DNA from 4 places in the Burkholderia sp. THE68 genome. Region 2 is predicted to be linked to each of the others. Evidence: predicted binding sites of a transcription regulator. Region 2 holds the regulator's gene; each other region holds the start of a gene.
What was found. The regulator LexA, encoded in region 2, represses DNA repair genes until DNA is damaged. The targets are predictions, from matches to a motif close to ACTGTATNNNNATACAGT.

Region 1 (5,601 bases), 730 kb from region 2:
CGGCGGCGAGCGCGTCGGGGCCGAGCGAGCCGAGCAGGATGGTGTCGGTGACGCCCATCGCCATCTGCGAGAGCTGCGCGATGGCGAGCGGCGCGGCGAGGCGCGCCGTGTCGACGGCGTGACGCGAGAGGCTCGGCGGTCCTTGATGCGCGCGCGTGGCGCGGGTGACGTGCGGTTGCATGGCTGATCGGATGGAAACAAAGACGGCGCGACAGTCAGTGCACTGAACGCCGCCGGACTGGAATGCGGAAGGGCAAAGAGCGGAGCGCGATGCGCAACACGCGCTGACGGAACGACCGACGCTGCAAACCCGGCGCTGAAACCAGAACGAAAGACGACTAGCTTATTGCGTCGCGTGCGGCATGTCGATGACGCGTTCGCTTATGGCCGGGTTTTCTCAATCGCGCGGCGTGCGCGCGCAAGTTCCGGCGACGCTATTCGGGCGCGCGCACGTGAATCGTCTGGCCGTCGAGCTTCACCTTCTGGCCCGCGCGGATCTTGCAGGTCTTGCGCATTTCCACTTTGCCGTCGACGGTGACGTCGCCCATTGCGACGCGCGCCTTCGCGGAGCCGCCGCTATCCGCGAGGCCCATCAGCTTGAGCAGGTTGTGGAGTTCGACGAAGTCGCCCGTGAGGGTGAATTGGAGTGGCGGCATGGGGGCGGGCGCAACGGAAAGCGGAGAAAGGCATCCATGATAAACCACCGCCGCCGGCGCGCCGGGCATGCGCCGTGCTGTTGGCATCGCGAGGACCGGTTATCGGACCGCAAGTGCTTCGACTGGCAAATGTAGCCAGATGAAACCGTCGGTAACAATGACTGGTTTTCGAGAACTTGCCCGATCGAGGTCCGGTCCGACCGTTTGATCGATGCAGCTTCGGTCATCTTTCCAATCGACAAAAGTCGCGCGGATCGCTCGCTTCACCGTTGTCAGAGCGCCGCCGACGCCAACTAAAGAGAGGACGAACTCATGACTCGCGCACGAATCCTTTTGATCGGTTCCGCCATCGCCACGCTCGCCGCTTCGGGCGCCTACGCGCAAACCGCGCCGCAGCCCGCGCCGATGGAACCGCAGACCATGCAGCCGGCGACGCCGCCGCAGCAGAACGTCGTCGCGCCGGCGCCGACCGATCCGCTCGTCCAGCGCCGCAACGCGAACGCCGAGGCGAACGCCGAATATCGCGCGTCGAAAAAGGCGTCGAAGGCCGAGCTGAAGGCACAGAACCAGCAGGCCAAGTCGCAATACAAGGAAGAGGTGAAGAACGCCAAGATCAACCGCAAGGCGGACAAGGACGCCGCCAAGGCGGAATTGAACGCGACGGAGCCGAGCACGCCGAAGGACACGGGCCTGCAGCACTGAACGTGACGCGTCGCGAGACCGGCGAAGTCCGGTTTCGCGGCTCAGATACAGGGAGGACATGATGAACAGAAAAACCCATGCACTGCTTGCCGCGCTGATCGCGGGGACGTTCGCGAGCGTGAGCGCGACATCGTTCGCGCAGACGACGAGCGACGCGCCGAGCGCCGCCGACCAGAAGGCCGCGAAGGAACAGACGAAGGCCGACAAGAAGGCGGCCGTCGCGCAAGCCAAGGCCGACAAGAAGAAAACCGAGGCGCAGTCCGAAGCCAACGAAGCCGCCGCCGACGCGAAGCTGAAGAACGCGAAGAAGGCGGAGTAACACGCGCTTTTTTGCAGCGATGCGAGCCCGGTTCCCTGCGGACCGGGCTCGTTGCATTTGGGGCCAAAAGCCTTGCCGAGCCAGAGACTTGCGCGCGCGGGTTGTATGGATATACAGTGTGCGTCACTCTTTTCCCGCCGCCATCTCCTCACGTGCTCACGCTTCCCGACACCGCCGACGCCGCCTCCGCCTCCGCCGCGAAACAGGTGGCCGACTATCTCGCGAAGCTCAATGAGGCGCAGCGCCAGGCCGTCGAATTCGGCGTCGATGAACCCGGCCGCGCGGGAGGGCCGCTGCTCGTCATCGCGGGTGCGGGGTCGGGCAAGACGAACACGCTCGCGCATCGCGTCGCGCATCTGCTCGTGAAGGGCGCCGATCCGCATCGCATCCTGCTGCTCACGTTTTCACGCCGCGCGGCGCTCGAAATGACACGCCGTGTCACGCGCATCGCGATGAACGCGCTCGGCACGAAAAGCGCCATCGCGCAGGGGCTGACGTGGTCGGGCACGTTTCACGGCGTCGGCGCGCGGTTGTTGCGCGATTACGCCGACCTCGTCGGGCTCGCGCCGTCGTTCACGATCAACGATCGCGAGGATTCCGCCGATCTCATGAACCTCGTGCGGCACGAGCTCGGTTTGTCGTCGAAGGAGAAGCGCTTTCCGGCCAAGTCGACATGCTTCGCGATCTACTCGCGCGTCGTCAATACGGGCGCGACGCTCAGCCACGTGCTCGATCAGTCGTATCCGTGGTGCCGCGAGTGGGAAGCCGATCTCAAGCGCCTGTTCGCCGCCTACGTGGCCGCCAAACAGGCGCAAAGCGTGCTCGATTACGACGACCTGCTGCTCTACTGGTCGCATCTCGCGGCGGAGCCGTCGGTGGCGGCGGATCTCGCGAGCCGTTTCGATCACGTGCTCGTCGACGAATATCAGGACACCAATCGCCTGCAGGCGTCGATCCTGCTCGCGATGAAACCGGACGGGCGCGGCCTCACCGTCGTCGGCGACGATGCGCAATCCATCTACTCGTTTCGCGGCGCGACGGTGCGCAATATCCTCGATTTTCCGGGCCATTTCGATCCGCCCGCCGCGACCGTCACGCTCGATCGCAACTATCGTTCGACGCAACCGATCCTGGAGGCGTCGAACGCCGTGATCGGGCTCGCGTCCGAGCGCTACACGAAGAATCTCTGGACCGACAAGGCATCGGCGCAAAAGCCGCGCGTCGTGTCCGTCGCCGACGAAGCGGATCAGGCGCGCTATGTCGTCGAGAAAGTGCTGGAGGCGCGCGAGTCGGGCATGAGGCTCAAGTCGCAGGCGGTGCTGTTTCGCGCCGCGCATCACAGCGCGACGCTCGAAATCGAACTCACGCGGCGCAATATTCCGTTCGTGAAGTTCGGCGGTCTCAAGTTTCTCGATTCCGTCCATGTGAAGGACGTGCTTTCGGTGCTGCGCTGGGCCGAGAATCCGCGCGATCGCGTGGCGGGCTTTCGCGTCGCGCAATTGCTGCCGGGCATCGGGCCCGCCATCGCTGCGCGTCTGCTGGATAGCGTGAGCGCGCCGGATGCGGTTGCTGCGGGCGCGATCGCATCGTTCGCCGCGCCCGCCCGCGCCAGCGAGGACTGGCCGCGCTTCGTCGGCCTGATGGCGAAGCTCTGCGGGCGCGAGTCGGGCTGGCCTGCCGAGTTCGAAATGATCCGCCGCTGGTACGAGCCGCACCTCGAACGCAATCACGAGGACGCGGCGATCCGCATCGGCGATATTTTGCAGATGGAGAGCATCGCGTCCACGTATCCGACGCGCGAGCGCTTTCTCACCGAACTCACGCTCGATCCGCCCGACGCCACCAGCGACGAATCCGGCGTGCCGCTGCTGGACGAGGACTATCTGATCCTCTCGACCATCCATTCGGCGAAGGGCCAGGAATGGCGCAACGTGTTCGTGCTGAACGGCGTGGACGGTTGCATCCCGTCCGATCTCGGCACCGGCAGCGACGAGGAAATCGACGAGGAGCGGCGTCTTTTATACGTCGCGATGACGCGCGCGAAGGAAGATCTGCACATCGTTACGCCGCAGCGTTTCTACGTGCACAACCAGACGCATCTGGGCGACCGCCACGTGTGGGCGCAACGCACACGCTTCATCCCGCCGCATCTCATGCAGAACTTCGAAGCGGCGGCGTGGCCGCCGGTGATCGCGCCCGCAGCACCGACGGCGGCGGGACTGGCGGCGGCCGCGAAAGCGAAAATCGATATCGCGGCGCGCCTGAAGGGAATGTGGGAGTAGGGCGGAGCTCGCCTCAGCACTTCAGCGCTGCGCGCGCGTGGTTCGCGGCGCGCGCGGCGTCGGCGCGAAGATGCTGCGCAGCCACGCGGCGAAACGCGTGAAGCCGTCATAAGGCTCTTCGATGAACAGCTCGGGCCGCAGCGAGCGCAGATACTCCAGCACCTGTTGCGCTTCCTGCTTCGGAATCGAGCCGTAAACGATGCCGAGCCGCAGCAGGCCGCGCAGCTCGCCGAGCTTTTCCCGCGCGTTCGAACCGACGCTCGTTTCCACCAAAATCTTGGTTTCGTACGCGCGCTGGCGCAGCGAATCGGCGAGACGCCACGCGGGCGTCTGCATCTTTTCCTCGACTTCGCGAATGTCCGCCGCCGCCGACTTGATCTGCGAAGCAAGCACGTCCACTTGCGACACATCGCCGTTCGCTTCGGTGACGATCGCCGTCGCCCACTCGCGCGACGCCTTGATGAGGTCCTCGGCGGTCCAGTCGGCGCGGATCGCGAACGCGAAACCGTGTTCGGCCGCCTGACGGATCAGGATTTCGACGACATCCGGAAATTCCTTGTCGAGCGCGCGCTTCGCCCACGCATACTGGCCGTGCGTGAGCATGCGCTGCACCGCCTGCTCGGTGAGCGGCGTGTGGTTGTCGAGCAGCTTCGCGCGCAGGAAGTCCTCGAACGACGGCGTGACGAATTGTGGATCCAGCTTCAGCGACAGGCGCAGAAACGCTTCGAAGTCGCGCTGCAGCGAAGCGATGGTCTCGTCGCGAAGCGAAAGGGTGATTTGACGCATGTTGGTTCCCGGTTCCGCCGGTCGGTCGCCCGATGGCGGGAAATGCTGGCGGCGCCGCTTCTCAGGGCGGAGTCCATTCGTTTCTGATAACGGCGCGCTTTCCGGGAACTTGAGGTTTCTTTGCAGCTTTTTGAAAGCCGATCGATACGTGAGCGCCGAAGAAGGCTCAGCGCAGCACAGCGAACTGCCACGCGAAAAACACCGCGAGCGCCACCGCAATCGTCAAAAGCGGGCGTTTCGTGAGCACGCAAACGATCACCGCGACGATCGCCGCGACGAGCTGCGGATTGCGCCAGGTGATCTCGGCGCCGTTGCCGTGCGGCGAGACTGTCATCGGCACGATGATCGCGGTGAGCACCGTCACCGGCACGAACGAGAGCGCGGTACGCACGACGGGCGGGAAGGGCAGGCGCTCGCCCAGCACGAACACGGCGGCGCGGATGGCGAAAGTGATCGCCGCCATGCCGAGGATCAATGCGACGTAGTTCATTGCGTGCGCTCCTTGGCGTTCTTCAGGCGATGTTTCGCCTGCGGCCGGTTTTCCATCAGCGTGAGCACCATGCCGACCGCCACGCCCACGAACACCGCCGCGAGCAGACCGAGCTTGTACGGCCAGCCTTGCCACGCGAACGACAGCACACCCGAAGCGAGCGCCGCCGCGATGAAGCGCACGGCCACCAGTTGCGGCACGATGATCGCGATGAAGGTCGCGACCATCGCAAAATCGAGTCCGAGCGATTTCAAACCGGGGAACGCCGCGCCGAACAGCAGGCCGGCGAGCGTCCACATCTGCCAGTTCAAATACATCGCGACGCCCGAGCCGAAGAAGTAATGCGGGCCGATCTCGCCGGGCGGG
Region 2 (5,601 bases):
GTACTCGCCGAGCGCGCGCGCGAACGCGAGCGCGAAGCCGGTCAAAAGCGCGGGAAAGAGCGAAGGCAGCACGACGCGGCGAAACGTGAGCCAGCGCGTCGCGCCGAGGCACGCGGCGGCTTCTTCCTGTTCGCGCTCGAAGTCTTCGAGCACTGGCTGGACAGTACGCACGACGAACGGCAAGCCGATGAACGTCAGCGCGACGAGCACACCGAGCGGCGTGAACGCGACCTTGATGCCGAGCGGCGCGAGAAACTGCCCGATCCAGCCGTTACCCGCATAGACCGCCGCGAGCGAGATGCCGGCGACCGAGGTCGGCAGCGCAAACGGCAAATCGACGATCGCGTCGACGATGCGCTTGAACGGAAACGTGTAGCGCACGAGCACCCACGCGACCAGAAAACCGAACACCGCGTTGATGAGCGCGCCGCCGAGCGCCGCGCTGAACGTCAGCCGGTAAGACGCCAGCACGCGCGGCGAAGTCACCGCGCGCACGAACTGCGCCCAGTCGAGCGTCGCGGTCTTCGCGAAGGTGGCGGCAAGCGGAATCAGCACCACGAGGCTTAAGTACGCCACCGTGATGCCGAGCGTCAGGCCGAACCCGGGAAGCGCGCTCGGCTTCTTGAATGTGAGGGTCGTCATCCTTGATTGATCCTTGGTTGCGCGCCGGGGTCGGGCACGCGTTGCTGCTTCGGGCGCGCGGCGTCATTGACGCGCCGCTGCGCCCACTTCTTGCGCTTCTTCTGCTTATTGCGGTTGATAGATCGAATCGAACACGCCGCCGTCGGCGAAGTGCGTCTTTTGCGCCTTGGTCCAGCCGCCGAACGTGTCGTCGATGGTGTAGAGCTTCAGCTTCGGAAACTGCTTCGTGAGTTCGGCGGGCACCTTGTCCGAACGCGGCCGATAGAAGTTGCGCGCGGCGATGGTCTGTCCTTCGTCGCTATACAGATACTTGAGATAGGCTTCGGCGAGCTTGCGCGTGCCGTGCTTGTCGACGACCTTGTCGACTACCGCGACCGGCGGCTCGGCCAGAATGCTCACCGTCGGCACCACGATCTCGAACTTGTCCGTGCCGAACTCCTTCACCGAGAGAAACGCCTCGTTTTCCCACGCGATCAGTACGTCGCCCTGGCCGCGCTGCACGAAGCTCGTCGTGGCGCCGCGCGCGCCGGAATCGAGCACGCCGGCGTTCTTGTAGAGCTTGGTCACGAAATCCTTGGCGGTCTGCTCGTTGCCGCCCGGCTTGTGCTGCGCGTAGGCCCACGCAGCCAGATAGTTCCAGCGCGCGCCGCCCGAGGTCTTCGGGTTCGGCGTGACGATCGACACGCCCGGCTTGGCCAGATCGTCCCAGTCCTTGATGTGCTTCGGATTGCCCTTGCGCACGAGAAACACGATCGTCGACGTGTACGGCGATGCGTTGTCCGGCAGGCGCTTCTGCCAGTCCGCGTTGACGAGGCCCTTGGAAGCGAGCGCATCGATGTCATAGGCGAGCGCGAGCGTCACGACGTCCGCCTGCAGGCCGTCGAGCACCGCGCGCGCCTGTCCGCCCGAGCCGCCGTGCGACTGCTTGAAGGTCACCGTCTCGCCCGTATCGGCCTTCCACTTCTTCGCGAACGCCTGATTGAAGTCCTGATACAACTCGCGGGTCGGGTCGTAGGAGACATTCAGAAACGACGTCTGCGCGTGCGCGGACGCGACCATGCCGAAGCTCGCGGCCGTCAGCGCCGCTGCCGCGAACAGACGCCGCGCGCCCTTGCCTAATCCCAGTGTGATGCTTTGCATTCCCCGTTCTCCGTCTTATCGAATTGACGGAATCAGTCTAACGAGGCGTCTATATGAATGAAAATAATCGTTATTCACTTTTTTATACGAAAAACTGCTAAGAAGCATATTCCTGGATGGAAAAAGGGCGCGCGCCCGGCAACCGACTGTTTCGCAGGCTGGCGGGCACGAACTTAAAGTAAAGCTTGAAAAGCGCGAAATACTGTATAAAAATACAGTCACCTGTCCATTCATACAGTGCATCCGGGACCTGAGCCAGTGACCAAGACATCCAAACTTACCGCGCGGCAACAGCAGGTGTTCGAGCTCATCCAGCGTGCGATCGACCGCACCGGCTTCCCGCCTACGCGCGCCGAGATTGCGGCCGAGCTGGGTTTCAGCTCGGCGAATTCCGCCGAGGAACACCTTCGGGCGCTGGCGCGCAAGGGCGTGATCGAGCTGGCGGCGGGTTCGTCGCGCGGCATCCGGCTGCTCGGCGATGCATCGCGCATCGACCGCTCCGAGGAGTTGCCGCACCAGTTCACGCTGCCGCATCAGAGCATCATGCAACTGTCGCTGCCGCTCGTCGGGCGGGTCGCGGCAGGTAGCCCGATCCTCGCGCAGGAGCACATCTCGCAGCACTACTCGTGCGATCCCGCGCTGTTCTCTGACAAGCCCGACTATCTGTTGAAAGTGCGCGGGCTGTCGATGCGCGACGCGGGCATCCTCGATGGCGACCTGCTCGCCGTGCAGAAGCGCAACGAAGCGAAGGACGGACAGATCGTCGTCGCGCGTCTGGGCGACGACGTCACGGTGAAACGCTGGAAGCGCCGTCCCGACGGCGTCGAACTGATCGCCGAGAACCCGGATTACGAAAACATTTTCGTGCGCTCCGGCAACAGCGATTTCGCGCTCGAAGGCATCGCCGTCGGACTGATCCGCTCGGGCGAGTTCTGACGGCGCGCCGCGCGGGCGGCGAGGCGCGAAAGTCGAAGACAGATTGCACGAGATTTTCGCAACGGGACGGAAAATGTCCCGTTCAAATATCAAGATAGCCTCACCAACCGCTTCAACGTCCGTCCAGGGCGTCCCAAACACAACAAGCATGACGGCCATCGTTCCGGTGCGCCGCGGTGCATCCTATCGTCTGGAGAGTCATCATGGAACGTTTTGCCCGTCTGCTGCCCTTCCGTCAGTTCGGCCGCTTGCGTCATCTGCGCGCGCTGATCACGTGCGGCACGCCGCGCGCCGAATCCGCGCCCGATCTCTTCGACGAAATGCCCGCGTTGCCGTCGCGCCAGCCGGCTTTTGCGCGCGTGTCGCTGAGCAGCACGGTGCATGCGGAACCCGAACAGCGCGCGCCGGTGCGGGTGTATCGCGGACAATCGAGGGTGATTCTGGTCGGCAAGATCGACGAAGTGTCGCGCATGATCGACCGCTGTATCGCCGAGGAAGACGCGGGGCTGACGGGAGGCATCCTCGCCTGATATTGCGGCGAACCGCACGCCGAACGTGAATTTCCGGGATATAAACCGCCTGCGCGCTGTCAATCCCGGATTCACGTTCCGCAAACGAGGCTTCGCCGTCGCATGTCCCGCACTACCCGTTCTGTCGTTGCCGCGCTCGTCGTCCTGATACTCGTCGCGGCGCTCGGTTTCATCTATGCGTCACCTTACATCGCACTGGACCGCGTGAAGCGCGCGGCCGATGCGCGCGACGCGCAGACAGTCAATCAATACGTCGATTTTCCCGCGTTGCGCGCGAGTCTCAAGGAACAGGTCGCCGCGCTGCTGACGCGGCGTGTCGATATCCAGAAAAGCGGCAATCCGCTCGCGATCATCGGAGCGATGATCGGCGCGGCGCTCGTCGGTCCGCTGGTCGATTCTTACGCAACCCCGGACGGCGTCGCGGCCATTCTGAACGGCATTCCACCGCGCGGCGATCCGGGAGAACGTCCGCCACAGGCGGGCAATGGCGGCGCATCGGCAAGTGCCGCGGACGCGCCCGCATCCGCTGTCACGGCCGCGCAGCCAGCGCCGAAAGCGCCGCCGCAGACCACGGCGGGCTACCGAAGCCTGAACACGTTCGTCGTCACGTATCAGCACGGCGCCGGCGATGCGCGTTACTCGGCGATTTTCCGCCGCGACGGACTCGTGTCGTGGAAGCTCGTCGCGGTCGATCTCAACGGCTGATCCGTCGAGCGCCCACGCTCAGGCGCCGGCTTCGGCCTTGACCGGTTTCGCCGCGTAAGCCGCTTCGTCTTCGGCTTCCGCCGATTCACCCGCCTGACACACGGCAACGAGAATGCTGCATTTCACGCGATCGAGCAGCGGCGTGTTGCCTGCGCCCATCCACCAGCGCGCAAGTCCGCTGCGGCACCGATGCCCGACCACGACGAGATCGACCTGCAGGCTTTCCGCGAGCGCCGCGATTTCGTCGATCGGATGGCCGAACGCGAAATGCCCCTGCGCCTGAAGACCGCGTTCGCGCAGCCATTCCACGCCTTCCTGCAGGATGTCGCGCGCGGCCTCTTCGAAGCGTCCGCAGGCCATATCGGTTAGCAGTCCGGCGCTCTGCGCGATGCTGGAGCGCATGTCGACCACCGCGAGGACGTGCGTCTCGGCATTCAGATCCAGCGCGAGATTCGCGCCTTGCCGCAATGCCTTGCGACCCTCTCTGGAGCCGTCATAGCACAGCAGGATTTTTCGATAGCTATCCATCGTGACCTCCCTGGCCAACTTGCCCGTCGCGCTCCGTTCGATGCGAAGCGTAGCGCGATTTACCTGCGGCGTTTCTTCATCATGGTGTGTCGCCCCATACGTGGCAACGCTGGAAAACGCTAACCGCCGCGAACGTGCTAGCTCGCACCGTGCCAGAACCCCGGGCGCACCGGCGGACAAGCCTCTGGCACTTTCGGCCGGAACCGGTTCGACACCTTCCCGCACAGCTTTGACTCGCGTTCGCCGCATGCGGTTGCAAGCGACGCGCTGCCTTGGTGCAATGGATTACACTAGCCCGCTGGATTTCCCTTACGCGATTTTCCTGCGGCACGAATGCATGACTGATCAAACATCACGCGAGTCCGATGAAAGCGGCGCGCCACCCGCCATCGAGTTCAACGAAGTAAGGAAACACTACGGCGATCGCACTGTCGTCGACGGTCTCTCGTTCGATGTGCGCCCCGGCGAATGCTTCGGACTGCTCGGCCCGAACGGCGCGGGCAAGACGACGACACTCAAGATGCTGCTCGGCATCACCTCGCCCGACAGCGGCGCGATCCGGCTCGTCGGCGAGCCGGTGCCCGCTCGCGCCCGTTTCGCGCGCGAGCGCGTGGGCGTCGTGCCGCAGTTCGACAATCTCGATCCCGATTTCACGGTGCGCGAGAACCTGACCGTGTTCGGCCGCTACTTCGGCCTGACGGGCGCGCGCATGGACGCGCTCGTGCCGTCGCTGCTCGAATTCGCGCGGCTGGAGAGCAAGGCCGATGCGCGCGTCGGCGAACTGTCGGGCGGCATGAAACGGCGTCTCACGCTCGCGCGTGCGCTCGTCAACGATCCCGACGTCCTCGTCATGGACGAGCCGACCACCGGCCTCGATCCGCAGGCGCGGCATCTGATCTGGGAGCGCCTGCGCTCGCTGCTCGCGCGCGGCAAGACGATCCTCCTGACGACGCACTTCATGGAAGAAGCCGAACGCCTCTGCGACCGGCTGTGCGTGATCGAGGAAGGCCGCAAGATCGCCGAGGGACGGCCGCGCGATCTCATCGGATCGGTGATCGGCTCGGACGTGATCGAGATCTACGGCCCCGATCCGCAAGCCCTCGCCGCCGAGCTCGCGCCG
Region 3 (5,601 bases), on a different replicon from region 2:
AAAGTTGAGGATTTGCGCTGCCAACGTCGCCCACAATCCGATGAGCGGGTTTTCGGGGTCCAGGCCTGACTCCGCGAATCGTCGAAGAAGGTCCTGCGAATGGTCGAACCACTGATGCGACTTTGCAACCTTGTCGACGATTTGTGGGTCGATGCCGAGCGCTTTGCCGGTTTCACGAAGCGCGCCGCGCGGACGATACGTCGAAACCGCCGCCGCAATCGCGGCTCGGTCGCGCCCATACTTCCGGTAGATGTATTGAATGACCTCCTCACGCCGTTGATGCTCGAAATCCACGTCGATGTCCGGCGGTTCACCACGCTCCTTCGAGATGAATCGCTCGAACAGCATATTGCCGCGCGACGGGTCGACTTCGGTTACGCCGAGGCAATAACAAACAGCGCTATTCGCAGCTGACCCGCGGCCCTGACAGAGGATGTGCTGACTGCGAGCGAAACGGACGATATCGTAGACCGTGAGGAAGTAAGCCTCGTACTGGAGCTCCCGAATGAGATGTAGCTCATGCTCGATTTGCTCTTGCACCGCATGCGGGATGCCAGCCGGAAACCTTCGATGCGCGCCGATGTAGGTCTCCTGCCGTAGATAAGCTTCATGCGTAAAGCCTTCTGGCACGAGCTCATTCGGATACTCGTATCGAAGCTCATCTAATGAGAAATTGCATCGCTCAAGAATATTGAGCGTCTCCGAGAGCGTGTGCGGTGGATACAGATTCGCAAGACGCAGTCGCGACCGAAGATGTCCTTCCGCGTTCGGCGCGAGGTCATAGCCACAATCTGCGACGGGCTTTCCGATTCGAATCGCCGTCATCGTGTCCTGCAACGGCTTCCTTGAGCGCACGTGCATGACGACGTTTCCTGTCGCTACGACCGGTACCCGGTACTGGTCCGCCACGAACTCGACGGCACCGCGATGAATGTCGTCCATCGCGCGCTGGTGCAACGTGAGGCCCACCCAGGCGCGTTCAGCAAAAACGTCGGTCATCCACTCGAGTTGCACAGCGAGCGCGTCTTCTTTTGCAGGGAAGTCGGGCACTAGGATAGCGAGGCAGTCCGGCATGCCTCTCAAGTGCGCATGTTCTCTCTCGGGCCTTGAGATATCGTGCGGCGTCAGCAGGTACTCGCCCTTGGCTGCCCGCATGCGCCCTAACGTGATGAGCTCGGAGAGATTGCCGTAGCCGTTGCGATTCTGGGCAAGCAGGATGAGACCAAACGCTGGACTCTTGTCCGCGTTCACAAGCTGAAAGAATGACCCGATGATGAGCGGAAGCTTTTCCTCGTTCGCCTGCACGTGAGCGCGGACTACTCCCGCGAGGGAACACTCATCGGTAATGGCAAGCCCCGAATAGCCGAGCTGCGAAGCACGCAACACCAGTTCCTCGCCATGGGAGGCGCCATGGAGGAAAGAGAAGTTGGTGAACGCGAATAGCTCCGCGTAATCCGGCAACGCCAACGAGGGGAAGTCCACGACGACACCTGCTTACCCAAACAAGCCGTGGAGGAACCAGCGCACTTCTTCCGACGTCACGCTCGGCCGTTCGCGATAAATCCAGTAGCAGCTCTTGTCGGCCGCTTCGGCGACGTAATAGTCGCGGGTAACCAGTTCGCGGTCATGCCAACCTGCTTCAATGCGCTCGCCAGTTGAAACGAGTTTAAGCGGCGAACCATAGAACGGTCGATGGTTCTTCACCATGAGGCGAACGGGCTCGTCGAGCAACCAGGTTGGCCGCGGTAGTCCTACCGGCGGTATGGTTGGCTTCGCTTCATCCTGAACCGGCACCCAACGATTTGCATGCTCCGGCCGGTGGTCGGAGGTCGGCGCCGGCCGCAACACGTTCTCTGCACCAAGTCTCGCAACAAGGAGTTCGATGAGGCGATTGTGGTCTTCGGAAGACCCGCCAGGGTCAGGAAACAGCGAGTCGCTCGGCGGCTCTGCCGGCTCTACTTTGGAGGCCGTCAGTCGAACGGCAAGCACAGCAGCCGACAGTTCAGTGCGCCCGAGCCGCTCCTTGAGCAAGCGCATGAGGTGCTCTTCATGCCAGGTCGGCTCTGCAAGAGCGATTTCAAGAATGGTGGGCTCGACGGCTTGTCGGCCGCGTTCGTGCTCGAGGGATACAGTGGCGTGTGTCAGCGCGAGTTGCTGCGCGCTCAACCAACCGCAAAGCTGCACGATGAGGCGCCGCGCGGAGAAAAGCACGGCTTCGGCGTGTTCGACGCGGTCGGGCAGTTCGGTTCGGGCGCTGAAGGTTGGGGGCACTTCGAGCCACTGATACAACTCGGGCGAAAGACCATAGGCACGGTCCAGAGAGTCGAGCAAATCCACACCGCACCTCTTCTTTAGCCCTGCGCGCGGAAGGCGCCGGATGTCACTCAATGCTCGGCAGCCGAGACCTTGAAACCAATCCGCGTAGGCGCGAACCTCTTGCACGACCATGAACGGAAGCGCATCGAGATTGCGCTCGAGCGAGCGCATCTTGAGCACGCGGCATCGACCTCGCTTTGCCAGCAGCCATGCGCCTTGCCCGGTTGGTGCGACGCTCATGCGGGCCGTCACGCCTATCGACTTGACGACGCCTCGCAACTGCGAACAGATACTACGGATGCCGCCAAACAGACGCAGGCTCGCCGTCACGTCGACTACGATGGTTTCTTCGTCGCAAAGAGCAACCTGCGGCGAGAAGCGCAATAACCCGAAAGCGACTTCGCGTTGCATCTCCCGCTCGCGCTCAACATTTCGGTCGTAGACCGCCGCGTCAGGCGAAAGCGTTGTCACTCCGCCCCGCTTCATTCCTGGCAGCACACCAGCTTCCCGCGCTACTGCGTCCATCACAATCACCTTGTCGCGCTCCAGCACGACGCACCCGTGCTCAGTCGGCGGTGACCACCGCGGACGGAACACCTCCAGCGAAAGCCGGGGCAGGAAGATGGCGACGAACACGGCCATAAGGGCTGAGCAGAATCGGTGACGGTTGCAGGGCGACGGACAATGTTTCGGTTCGTGTCGGGCCTCGTCGCTTTACAACATCGACGACGAGGCCGCCGTCAGCCGGTCTGACTCCCAATCGGAGCGTCGCCGGCGATGCGTCTTGAGCGCTGGCCAGCGGCCTGATTAACACCAGCAAGGTTTCCGTCGCCTGCGCTGCGAGGTGAAGCCGTCGCAGTGCCTCGGCCCGGATGTGCTGCTGCCAGAACACGAGGGCGCCGCAGGTTTTGGCCTGAAGCACGCGCTCGGCGCACCAGAGCGCGTCCGCCGTTTTCGACGCTCGCAGTCTCATCAGCTTGTTCATCGGCAGCCCGAGAAACGAAAACGCCAAGGCGTTAGGAACGTGCGGTGCCTGCAAAAGCACCACCGGTCGGGTGCTCAACTCGGAGAGTGCTGGCCTCAACAACCGCATCTCGCCTATCCCCGGTTGCTGGAGGAGCAACTCCACCAACGCTCCGAGTGGCCAGCCGCCACCGGGCAGCTCGGCACTCAGGGCCGCATAGCCAGTGTCGACTGTCCTGCCGTATGCACGGGCGAGCTGAGACCCGCGCCAGAGGCTCGGATGAATCGACTCGATGTGTTGGGGCAAGGGGGCCATTTCAAGAAAACACTGTATATTTGTACAGTATCGTAACTCAAAATCCGAAGCAGTGAATTGCCCCTTTTAGGTCGTCACTGGACGCGCCAAGGATTATGCTGACCGCCAGTGCCAGTGCTTATCCCTCGGAGATGCAAGATTTGGAGCTGTGTTATGGCTGAATCCACAATTTCATCCAGGGGGCGAACAACCGTCCCCGCTCAAGTCAGAAAGGTGCTCAACGCCAAGCCAGGTACGCGCTTACACTGGCACGTCACGCCCGACGGTGAGGTGCTCGTCAGAGCGAAAACCCTGTCGATTAGGGAATTAGCCGGGTCGGTGAAGGTCAGTAAGCGCGTTGATATTGAAGACATGGACCCCTGGCGTAGCTGACAGCGAAAATGGACAGACTCGACATTGACGAACTTCCAGGCGCGCGTGCCGACCTGTTGTGTTTCCTGGTCGCAACCGTCGCTGCGTCACACACGCTGACGTATGAGTGGCGAATCGACCATCTTGTCGAGAGCTGTCGCATCTGGCTCGCGCGAAACGCCGCGGCGATGGACTGGCTCGACCGAGTGCTCCTCGGGCAGCTTGCGCTGAAGATTGCAAAGCGCGAGTTGCAGGACGCCGGCATCGCGGTTCGGCAGAGCGACGTGCCGGCACTGTTCACCGGCGAGATGACGCTCAATCGAGCAAGCACGGTGGTCCAGAAGATGATGAAGCTGTGCAAGGAATCGCTCTGAGCTGGCCAGCCAACGAATCGACCAAGGAAGACCACGCATGTGCTATTCGGCCCAAATCCAGGCGGACTATCGCAAGTACGTGAAGACTTTCGGTGCACACATGGACATCGAGGAATTTGCGCGCCTTTACTTCGAACGAGCCGAGGGCAGCAAAGCGAAGATTCCGAAGGCGGTCGACGACAGTTTCCGCGACCCGCAAACCGACACTGAGCGCGAAATAAAAGCGTCCATCGACCGATTCAACGCCGAACAGACGACAAAGCTCGAACAAGAGGTCTTTAAGCAGCGAACCCGCTTCGCAGATGCCGAGCGCACGTTGCAGTCGAAGATAACGAAGGCCGCCACCGAGAGTAAGCGCATCGCGACAGACAAAATCGAATCCTCGCTGCGGCGCCTTGAAGACCTCAGCCGGACTGAAGCGGAGCCGCGCGACTCGCGGATTTTTCCTGCAACCTATGCACCCGTGCTTGTCATGGAGAACGACAAGTACATGGTCAAGCCGATGCGTTACCAGTGCCGAATTGCTGGCAAACCAGCGAACTACGACGTGAAGTATCCAGGCACCTACAACGCGCGTCGGGACAACCTCGAAGGTTTTTGGAAGCCGTGCTTTGGCTACACGCATGGCCTGATACTCGTCGATGTCTTCTACGAGAACGTCAGCAAAGCCAAAATGGAAGGCACGCTGCTGGAGACACATGAGAAAGACGAGAACGTCGTCCTCGAGTTTCGCCCAAACAACGGCCAGTTGATGCACGTCGCATGCCTCTGGTCGAAATGGACCGCGCCCGGCCAACCAGACCTACTGTCGTTCGCTGCCATCACGGACGAGCCGCCGCCTGAAGTCGAGGCTGCGGGACACGACCGATGTATTGTGCCCATCAGAGCTGAGAATATCGGAACGTGGCTCAATCCGAATCCGTCAGATTTGAAGGCGATGTATGCCATCCTCGATGACAGGGACCGGCCGTACTACGAGCATCGACGTGCAGCGTAACGAGGCAGCGGGCACACAAAAGTGTTGGTATCGGTGCAAATGCATCGAGGTCGAGGCATTGGCTGCCGCGACACCGTGATTCCCGCGCTTTAGTTTGGCGATGTTCCCTGATGCACCAATCGAGCGTTTTCTGAAGGCAAGCCGCATCTCGACCCTAGGTCGAGGTACACCGCTAGTGCGCTAGACCGGCTAAGATATTCGAAAGGAGACTCGGGTGATACGCAAGACGCTTAATGCTTCGCGGCTTCAGCAAGAGGTCGACCGTCGAATTCATCGACTGCAAG
Region 4 (5,601 bases), 430 kb from region 2:
ATCGTCTCTTTGGGATACAGCGCGCCGATACGCAGCCGCGTGCGCAGATGCCGCTCCGCATTCGCTTCGAGCGCATAACCGCATTCGGCGAGCGGCCGGTTCAGGCGAATCGCGGTCAAGGTGTCCTGCAACGGCTTGCGCGAACGCGCATGCATCAGCGCGCCGCTCGCCGCGACGAGCGGCAATCCACTCGCTTCGGCCATCACGCGGCACGAAGCGAGACGTTCGTCGTCGCTGCCGTCCTGCCAGAGCTCCAGCGCGAGCCACGCGCGGCCCGCGGCGAAACTGGCCAGCCAGTGCGCGCGATCGAGCGTGTCGGCGAGCGTCGCCAAGCGCTGCGGCACGAGAATCAGGAGGCAATCGGGCAAGTGCTTCAGATGGGCGATATCGCCGCGCAGGTCTGCCGCATCGGATGAGGCGGCGGGATCGGTGAAGTCTTCCGGGCCTAGCTTGTAACTGCCTTTGGGCGCACGCGAGCGCGCAAGCGAAATCAGCTCCGACAGATTGCCGTAGCCTGCACGATTCGTCGCGAGCGCGATCAGTGTGCAGAATGCTTTGCCGTCGTCATCGGTGAGATGCAGTTCGCTGCCGATGATCAGCTTCAGTGCCTGCGTCTTCGGCGGCGGTTCACCGGCAAGCCGCGCGGCTTCGGCAGCGGCCTGCGCTTTCGCTTCGATATCCTTGATTGCGGCATGTGCACGCACGACGCCCGCGAGCGAGCATTCGTCCGTGATCGCGAGCGCGGTATAGCCATGTTCGAGCGCGGCCGCCGCCAGTTCCTGCGGATGCGACGCGCCGCGCAGGAACGAAAAGTTGCTCAGGCAATGCAGTTCGGCATAACCGGGCAACAACGCCGACGAGCCTAGCGATGCCGCCTTGTCGTTGTTTTCGTCGCCTTCGCCCAGGCTGATGATGTCGCTCAAATCATCCATGGCGGCATCATCCGAAAAAACCGTGCAGGAACCAGTACCCGCTCAGACGTTCGCGATAGAGCCAGAACATGCGACCGCGATCGTCGGCGGCGACGTAGTAATCGCGCTGGACGCCGTTGCCGTCCCACCATCCTGCCTCGATGCGCTCGGTCCGGCTGATGAGCTTCAGCGGACGTTGATAGAACGGCCGCTCATTGCGCAGCATCAGCTTTTGGGGCGTTTCGAGTATCCACGAAGGCCGCGGCTGCGAAGGAACGGCCAGATCGGGAAGCGCGAGCGGCACGTCGGATTCGGTTGGCGCTTCGGCTTCTGTCTCTGCTTCCGTCTCGATCGGCGCGCTCGTTTTTGCTGTTTGAGCCTCCAGCGACTTCTTTCCTCGCTTCGACTTTGCTTCGTGCCCGGGCTTACAGGCTTCGACCGTCATCGCCGCTTCGGGCCGGTGATCGTCCCGCGCGACCAGTTGCACGACATTCTCGGCGCCGAGCCGCGCGCTCAGACGTTCGAGCAGTTGCGCCATCGATTCACTGTCGGAACCTGGCATCGGAAACAGGGTGTCGGGCGGCGGCGCGTGTTCGCTGATCTTGTCGGCCAGAAGCTTCATTTCGATCACGGGCGCTGCGAGCGTCGTCTGATTCAGCTTCTCGCGCAACAGCCAGAGGATGTGATCGGCTTCGCGCGTCGGTACGGCCCACGCCACCTTGAACGTCGACGTTTTCGGCGCATGACGGGCGGCCAGTTCGTGCTCGAGCAACAGCGAGAATTCGCTGACGGCCGCATGATGCGCGCTCAGCCAGCCTGCGAGTTGCAGCACGAGACGGCGGGCGGCGAACAACAACGCGTCGGCGTTTTCCACGCGCGCCTGCAGTTCGAGCCGCGCTTCGAACGACGCCGGCGCGCAAAACGCCTCGCGCGGGTCGGGCGCCTGTCCGTATGCCTGCGCGAGCCATTGCAGGACGCCTTGCCCGAACCGTCGCGCGACACCCTTGCGCGGCAGACGGCGCAAATCGGCAAGCGTCGCACAGCCGATCTGTTCGAACGCGTTGCCGTGCGAATGCGCCGACGGCACGAGCGTTACGGGCAGCTCATCGAGCACGCGTATGAGCGTCGTCTCTTTCACGATACGCACGCGACGCGCCACACGACGCGTGCGCGCGTGCGCCAGCAACCATGCGCCCCACGCAGTCGGCGCGCAACCCATGCGCGAGGTGAAGCCGCATCCTTTCACCGTCGACGTCACCCTGGACAGCAACGCGCGCAATCCGCCGAAGAGCCGCATGCTCGCGCCGACTTCGAGCAGCACCGTGTTCGCATGGGTCAGCACGACTTTGGGCGTGAACGCGAGCAACGCCAGCGCAACGGCTTCGAGTGCGCGCTGCTCTTCGCGAATATCGACGGCGAGCAACGTCAGCTGGGGCGCCAGCGCGAACGCATGCGAGCGCGTACAGCCAGGCCGCACGCCGAGCCTAAACGCGACGAGATCGGGCATCAGGATGCGCGCGTGATCGGCGAGCGCGAAGCAGGGCTGATCGATTTCGTCGACGCGGCTGTCATTCGGCGTCGATGCTGCTCCAGGCGAGATCGAACTCGCCGATGCCGAGGGCATCGATGGCGGCCTGACTGCTTCGAGCGATAAAAGCGGCAATGTCACCGCTATCCACAACATGTTTGACCTCTCGTGCTTTCCTTGCCTGATGCGCGCGACGAATATGTTCGGGCAGCGCAGGCATCTGCAACGGCACGCTCAACCGCAACGGCTTGCCCAGCAACGGACCGCGCCGCTTGATGATGTCGATCTCGAGCATGACGGCCTGCATCCATTCGCGACGGTTCATCGTCTGCGCGTTGGCGGGAAGTATCGGCTTGCAGACCATGCGCAGCGGCGCGGCAGATGATTGCTTCGCCGCTTTGAGCGGGCGGAACAGGAACGCCAGCGACTGCGCTTCCTGAGCCGCCACTTGCAGCCTTCGCAGCGCTTCTGAACGCACTTGCGGTAGCCAGATCAGCACAGCGCCGATGCCTTCCTGCTTCAGCGACTGTTCCGCCGCCCAGAGCACCTGATCCTCCGGCGCCTTGACCCAGACGAGTTTGTTCACCGAGATGTTCATCGCCCGAAGCGCCGCCAGATTGGGCTTCCACGGGGGCGCGACGAATATGACGGAGCGGCCTTTGCTTGCTGTCAGCTCTCGAAGCGTGTGCGCGAGCAGCCTGATTTCACCGACGCCGCTCTCCTCGATCAGCAATTCGGTGACTGAGCCAGGCATCCATCCGGCGCCGGGCAAGGCGAGGTCGAGCGTCCGAAAACCGCTCGAGACGATGTTCGAGTCGGGATCGTTGATCGGACTGCCCTGCCAGACCTGACGCTGCAGATGCGATGTCAGCCCGATATCGAGCAATGAAAGTGCTGCACCCATGAGTTTCCCCGTCCAGCGCGAATACAAGGGCCTGCTCATGGTTCGAGCGCTCGGCGACCTCTGGTTTTACTGTATATTTATACAGTATTTTGCTGTGGGAAGGTAAACAACCGGTGGGCCGGCGCACGCTGTCAGGCCACGAAGGGAGAGGAGAAGGATGTGGGGCAGAAACGCAAAAACCCCACCTTTGCGGGGTGGGGTTTTTGTTTGCGGCATGAGGAGCCTGACGATTACCTACTTTCACACGGGAACCCGCACTATCATCGGCGTGGAGTCGTTTCACGGTCCTGTTCGGGATGGGAAGGGGTGGGACCGACTCGCTATGGTCATCAGGCATGACTTGTTGTTGAGCGCCTGTGGGCGCACAACCAATCTGGGAAGAAGCGGTAAAGAATTCGGGTGGCGATTGTCGCACACGCTGTGACTCGCCAGTGCGGGCTCCTGAGGAGGCACAAACACACTGGTTATAGGATCAAGCCTTACGGGCAATTAGTATCAGTTAGCTCAATGCATTACTGCACTTACACACCTGACCTATCAACGTCCTGGTCTGGAACGACCCTTCAAGGGGCTCGAAGCCCCGGGGATATCTCATCTTAAGGCGAGTTTCCCGCTTAGATGCTTTCAGCGGTTATCTCTTCCGAACATAGCTACCCGGCGATGCCACTGGCGTGACAACCGGTACACCAGAGGTTCGTCCACTCCGGTCCTCTCGTACTAGGAGCAGCCCCCTTCAAATATCCAACGCCCACGGCAGATAGGGACCAAACTGTCTCACGACGTTTTAAACCCAGCTCACGTACCTCTTTAAATGGCGAACAGCCATACCCTTGGGACCGGCTACAGCCCCAGGATGAGATGAGCCGACATCGAGGTGCCAAACACCGCCGTCGATATGAACTCTTGGGCGGTATCAGCCTGTTATCCCCAGAGTACCTTTTATCCGTTGAGCGATGGCCCTTCCATACAGAACCACCGGATCACTATGACCTGCTTTCGCACCTGCTCGACTTGTCGGTCTCGCAGTTAAGCACGCTTATGCCATTGCACTATCAGCACGATTTCCGACCGTACCTAGCGTACCTTCGTACTCCTCCGTTACACTTTGGGAGGAGACCGCCCCAGTCAAACTGCCTACCATGCACTGTCCCCGATCCAGATCATGGACCAAGGTTAGAACCTCAAACAAACCAGGGTGGTATTTCAAGGACGGCTCCACGCAAACTAGCGTTCACGCTTCATAGCCTCCCACCTATCCTACACAGATCGGTTCAAAGTCCAATGCAAAGCTACAGTAAAGGTTCATGGGGTCTTTCCGTCTAGCCGCGGGGAGATTGCATCATCACAAACACTTCAACTTCGCTGAGTCTCGGGAGGAGACAGTGTGGCCATCGTTACGCCATTCGTGCAGGTCGGAACTTACCCGACAAGGAATTTCGCTACCTTAGGACCGTTATAGTTACGGCCGCCGTTTACCGGGACTTCAATCAAGAGCTTGCACCCCATCATTTAATCTTCCGGCACCGGGCAGGCGTCACACCCTATACGTCCACTTTCGTGTTTGCAGAGTGCTGTGTTTTTATTAAACAGTCGCAGCCACCAGTTTATTGCAACCCTTTCACCCTCCTGGCGCAGGCCAGTCAAGCTACAAGGGCGTACCTTATCCCGAAGTTACGGTACCAATTTGCCGAGTTCCTTCTCCCGAGTTCTCTCAAGCGCCTTAGAATACTCATCTCGCCCACCTGTGTCGGTTTGCGGTACGGTCACTATTAGACTGAAGCTTAGAGGCTTTTCTTGGAACCACTTCCAATTGCTTCGCTTCCTAAGAAGCTCGCGCCACACCCTTGAATTACGCGCCCGGATTTGCCTAAGCGCCTTCTCCAATGCAGCGACCGGGACGTCCAACACCCGGACAACCTTCCGCGATCCGTCCCCCCATCGCATCTAACAATGGTGCAGGAATATTGACCTGCTTCCCATCAGCTACGCATTTCTGCCTCGCCTTAGGGGCCGACTCACCCTACGCCGATGAACGTTGCGTAGGAAACCTTGGGCTTACGGCGAGGGGGCTTTTCACCCCCTTTATCGCTACTCATGTCAGCATTCGCACTTCCGATACCTCCAGCACGCTTTTCAACGCACCTTCGCAGGCTTACGGAACGCTCTCCTACCACACACGTATCTTTCAACGTGTATCCGCAGCTTCGGTGACTGGCTTGAGCCCCGTTACATCTTCCGCGCAGGACGACTCGATCAGT

Region 1: BTHE68_RS09330 (ATP-dependent helicase) is a predicted target of LexA. The motif match lies at 1,778-1,795, and genes of this name have one in related genera.
Region 3: imuA (translesion DNA synthesis-associated protein ImuA) is a predicted target of LexA. The motif match lies at 3,607-3,624, and genes of this name have one in related genera.
Region 4: imuA (translesion DNA synthesis-associated protein ImuA) is a predicted target of LexA. The motif match lies at 3,412-3,429, and genes of this name have one in related genera.

What each region holds. Positions count from the first base shown of each region.
Region 1 is NZ_AP022315.1:1,961,885-1,967,485, reverse strand. It holds gene BTHE68_RS09350 (MATE family efflux transporter) at 1-181, opposite strand, end outside; gene BTHE68_RS09345 (RNA-binding S4 domain-containing protein) at 435-656, opposite strand; gene BTHE68_RS09340 (flagellar biosynthesis protein FlhF) at 969-1,358, shown strand; gene BTHE68_RS09335 (hypothetical protein) at 1,420-1,677, shown strand; gene BTHE68_RS09330 (ATP-dependent helicase) at 1,830-3,959, shown strand; gene BTHE68_RS09325 (DUF4088 family protein) at 3,981-4,745, opposite strand; gene BTHE68_RS09320 (AzlD domain-containing protein) at 4,912-5,235, opposite strand; gene BTHE68_RS09315 (AzlC family ABC transporter permease) at 5,232-5,601, opposite strand, start outside.
Region 2 is NZ_AP022315.1:1,230,353-1,235,953, reverse strand. It holds gene cysT (sulfate ABC transporter permease subunit CysT) at 1-642, opposite strand, end outside; gene BTHE68_RS05895 (sulfate ABC transporter substrate-binding protein) at 748-1,782, opposite strand; gene lexA (transcriptional repressor LexA) at 2,041-2,718, shown strand; gene BTHE68_RS05885 (hypothetical protein) at 2,922-3,248, shown strand; gene BTHE68_RS05880 (DUF2939 domain-containing protein) at 3,351-3,953, shown strand; gene BTHE68_RS05875 (universal stress protein) at 3,972-4,481, opposite strand; gene nodI (nodulation factor ABC transporter ATP-binding protein NodI) at 4,819-5,601, shown strand, end outside.
Region 3 is NZ_AP022319.1:739,225-744,825, forward strand. It holds gene BTHE68_RS31890 (error-prone DNA polymerase) at 1-1,482, opposite strand, end outside; gene BTHE68_RS31895 (Y-family DNA polymerase) at 1,495-2,958, opposite strand; gene imuA (translesion DNA synthesis-associated protein ImuA) at 2,882-3,595, opposite strand; gene BTHE68_RS31905 (AbrB/MazE/SpoVT family DNA-binding domain-containing protein) at 3,749-3,967, shown strand; gene BTHE68_RS31910 (hypothetical protein) at 3,976-4,320, shown strand; gene BTHE68_RS31915 (SOS response-associated peptidase family protein) at 4,358-5,317, shown strand; gene BTHE68_RS31920 (hypothetical protein) at 5,532-5,601, shown strand, end outside.
Region 4 is NZ_AP022315.1:1,659,277-1,664,877, forward strand. It holds gene BTHE68_RS07850 (error-prone DNA polymerase) at 1-932, opposite strand, end outside; gene BTHE68_RS07855 (Y-family DNA polymerase) at 940-2,595, opposite strand; gene imuA (translesion DNA synthesis-associated protein ImuA) at 2,480-3,343, opposite strand; rRNA gene rrf (5S ribosomal RNA) at 3,565-3,677, opposite strand; rRNA gene BTHE68_RS07870 (23S ribosomal RNA) at 3,812-5,601, opposite strand, start outside.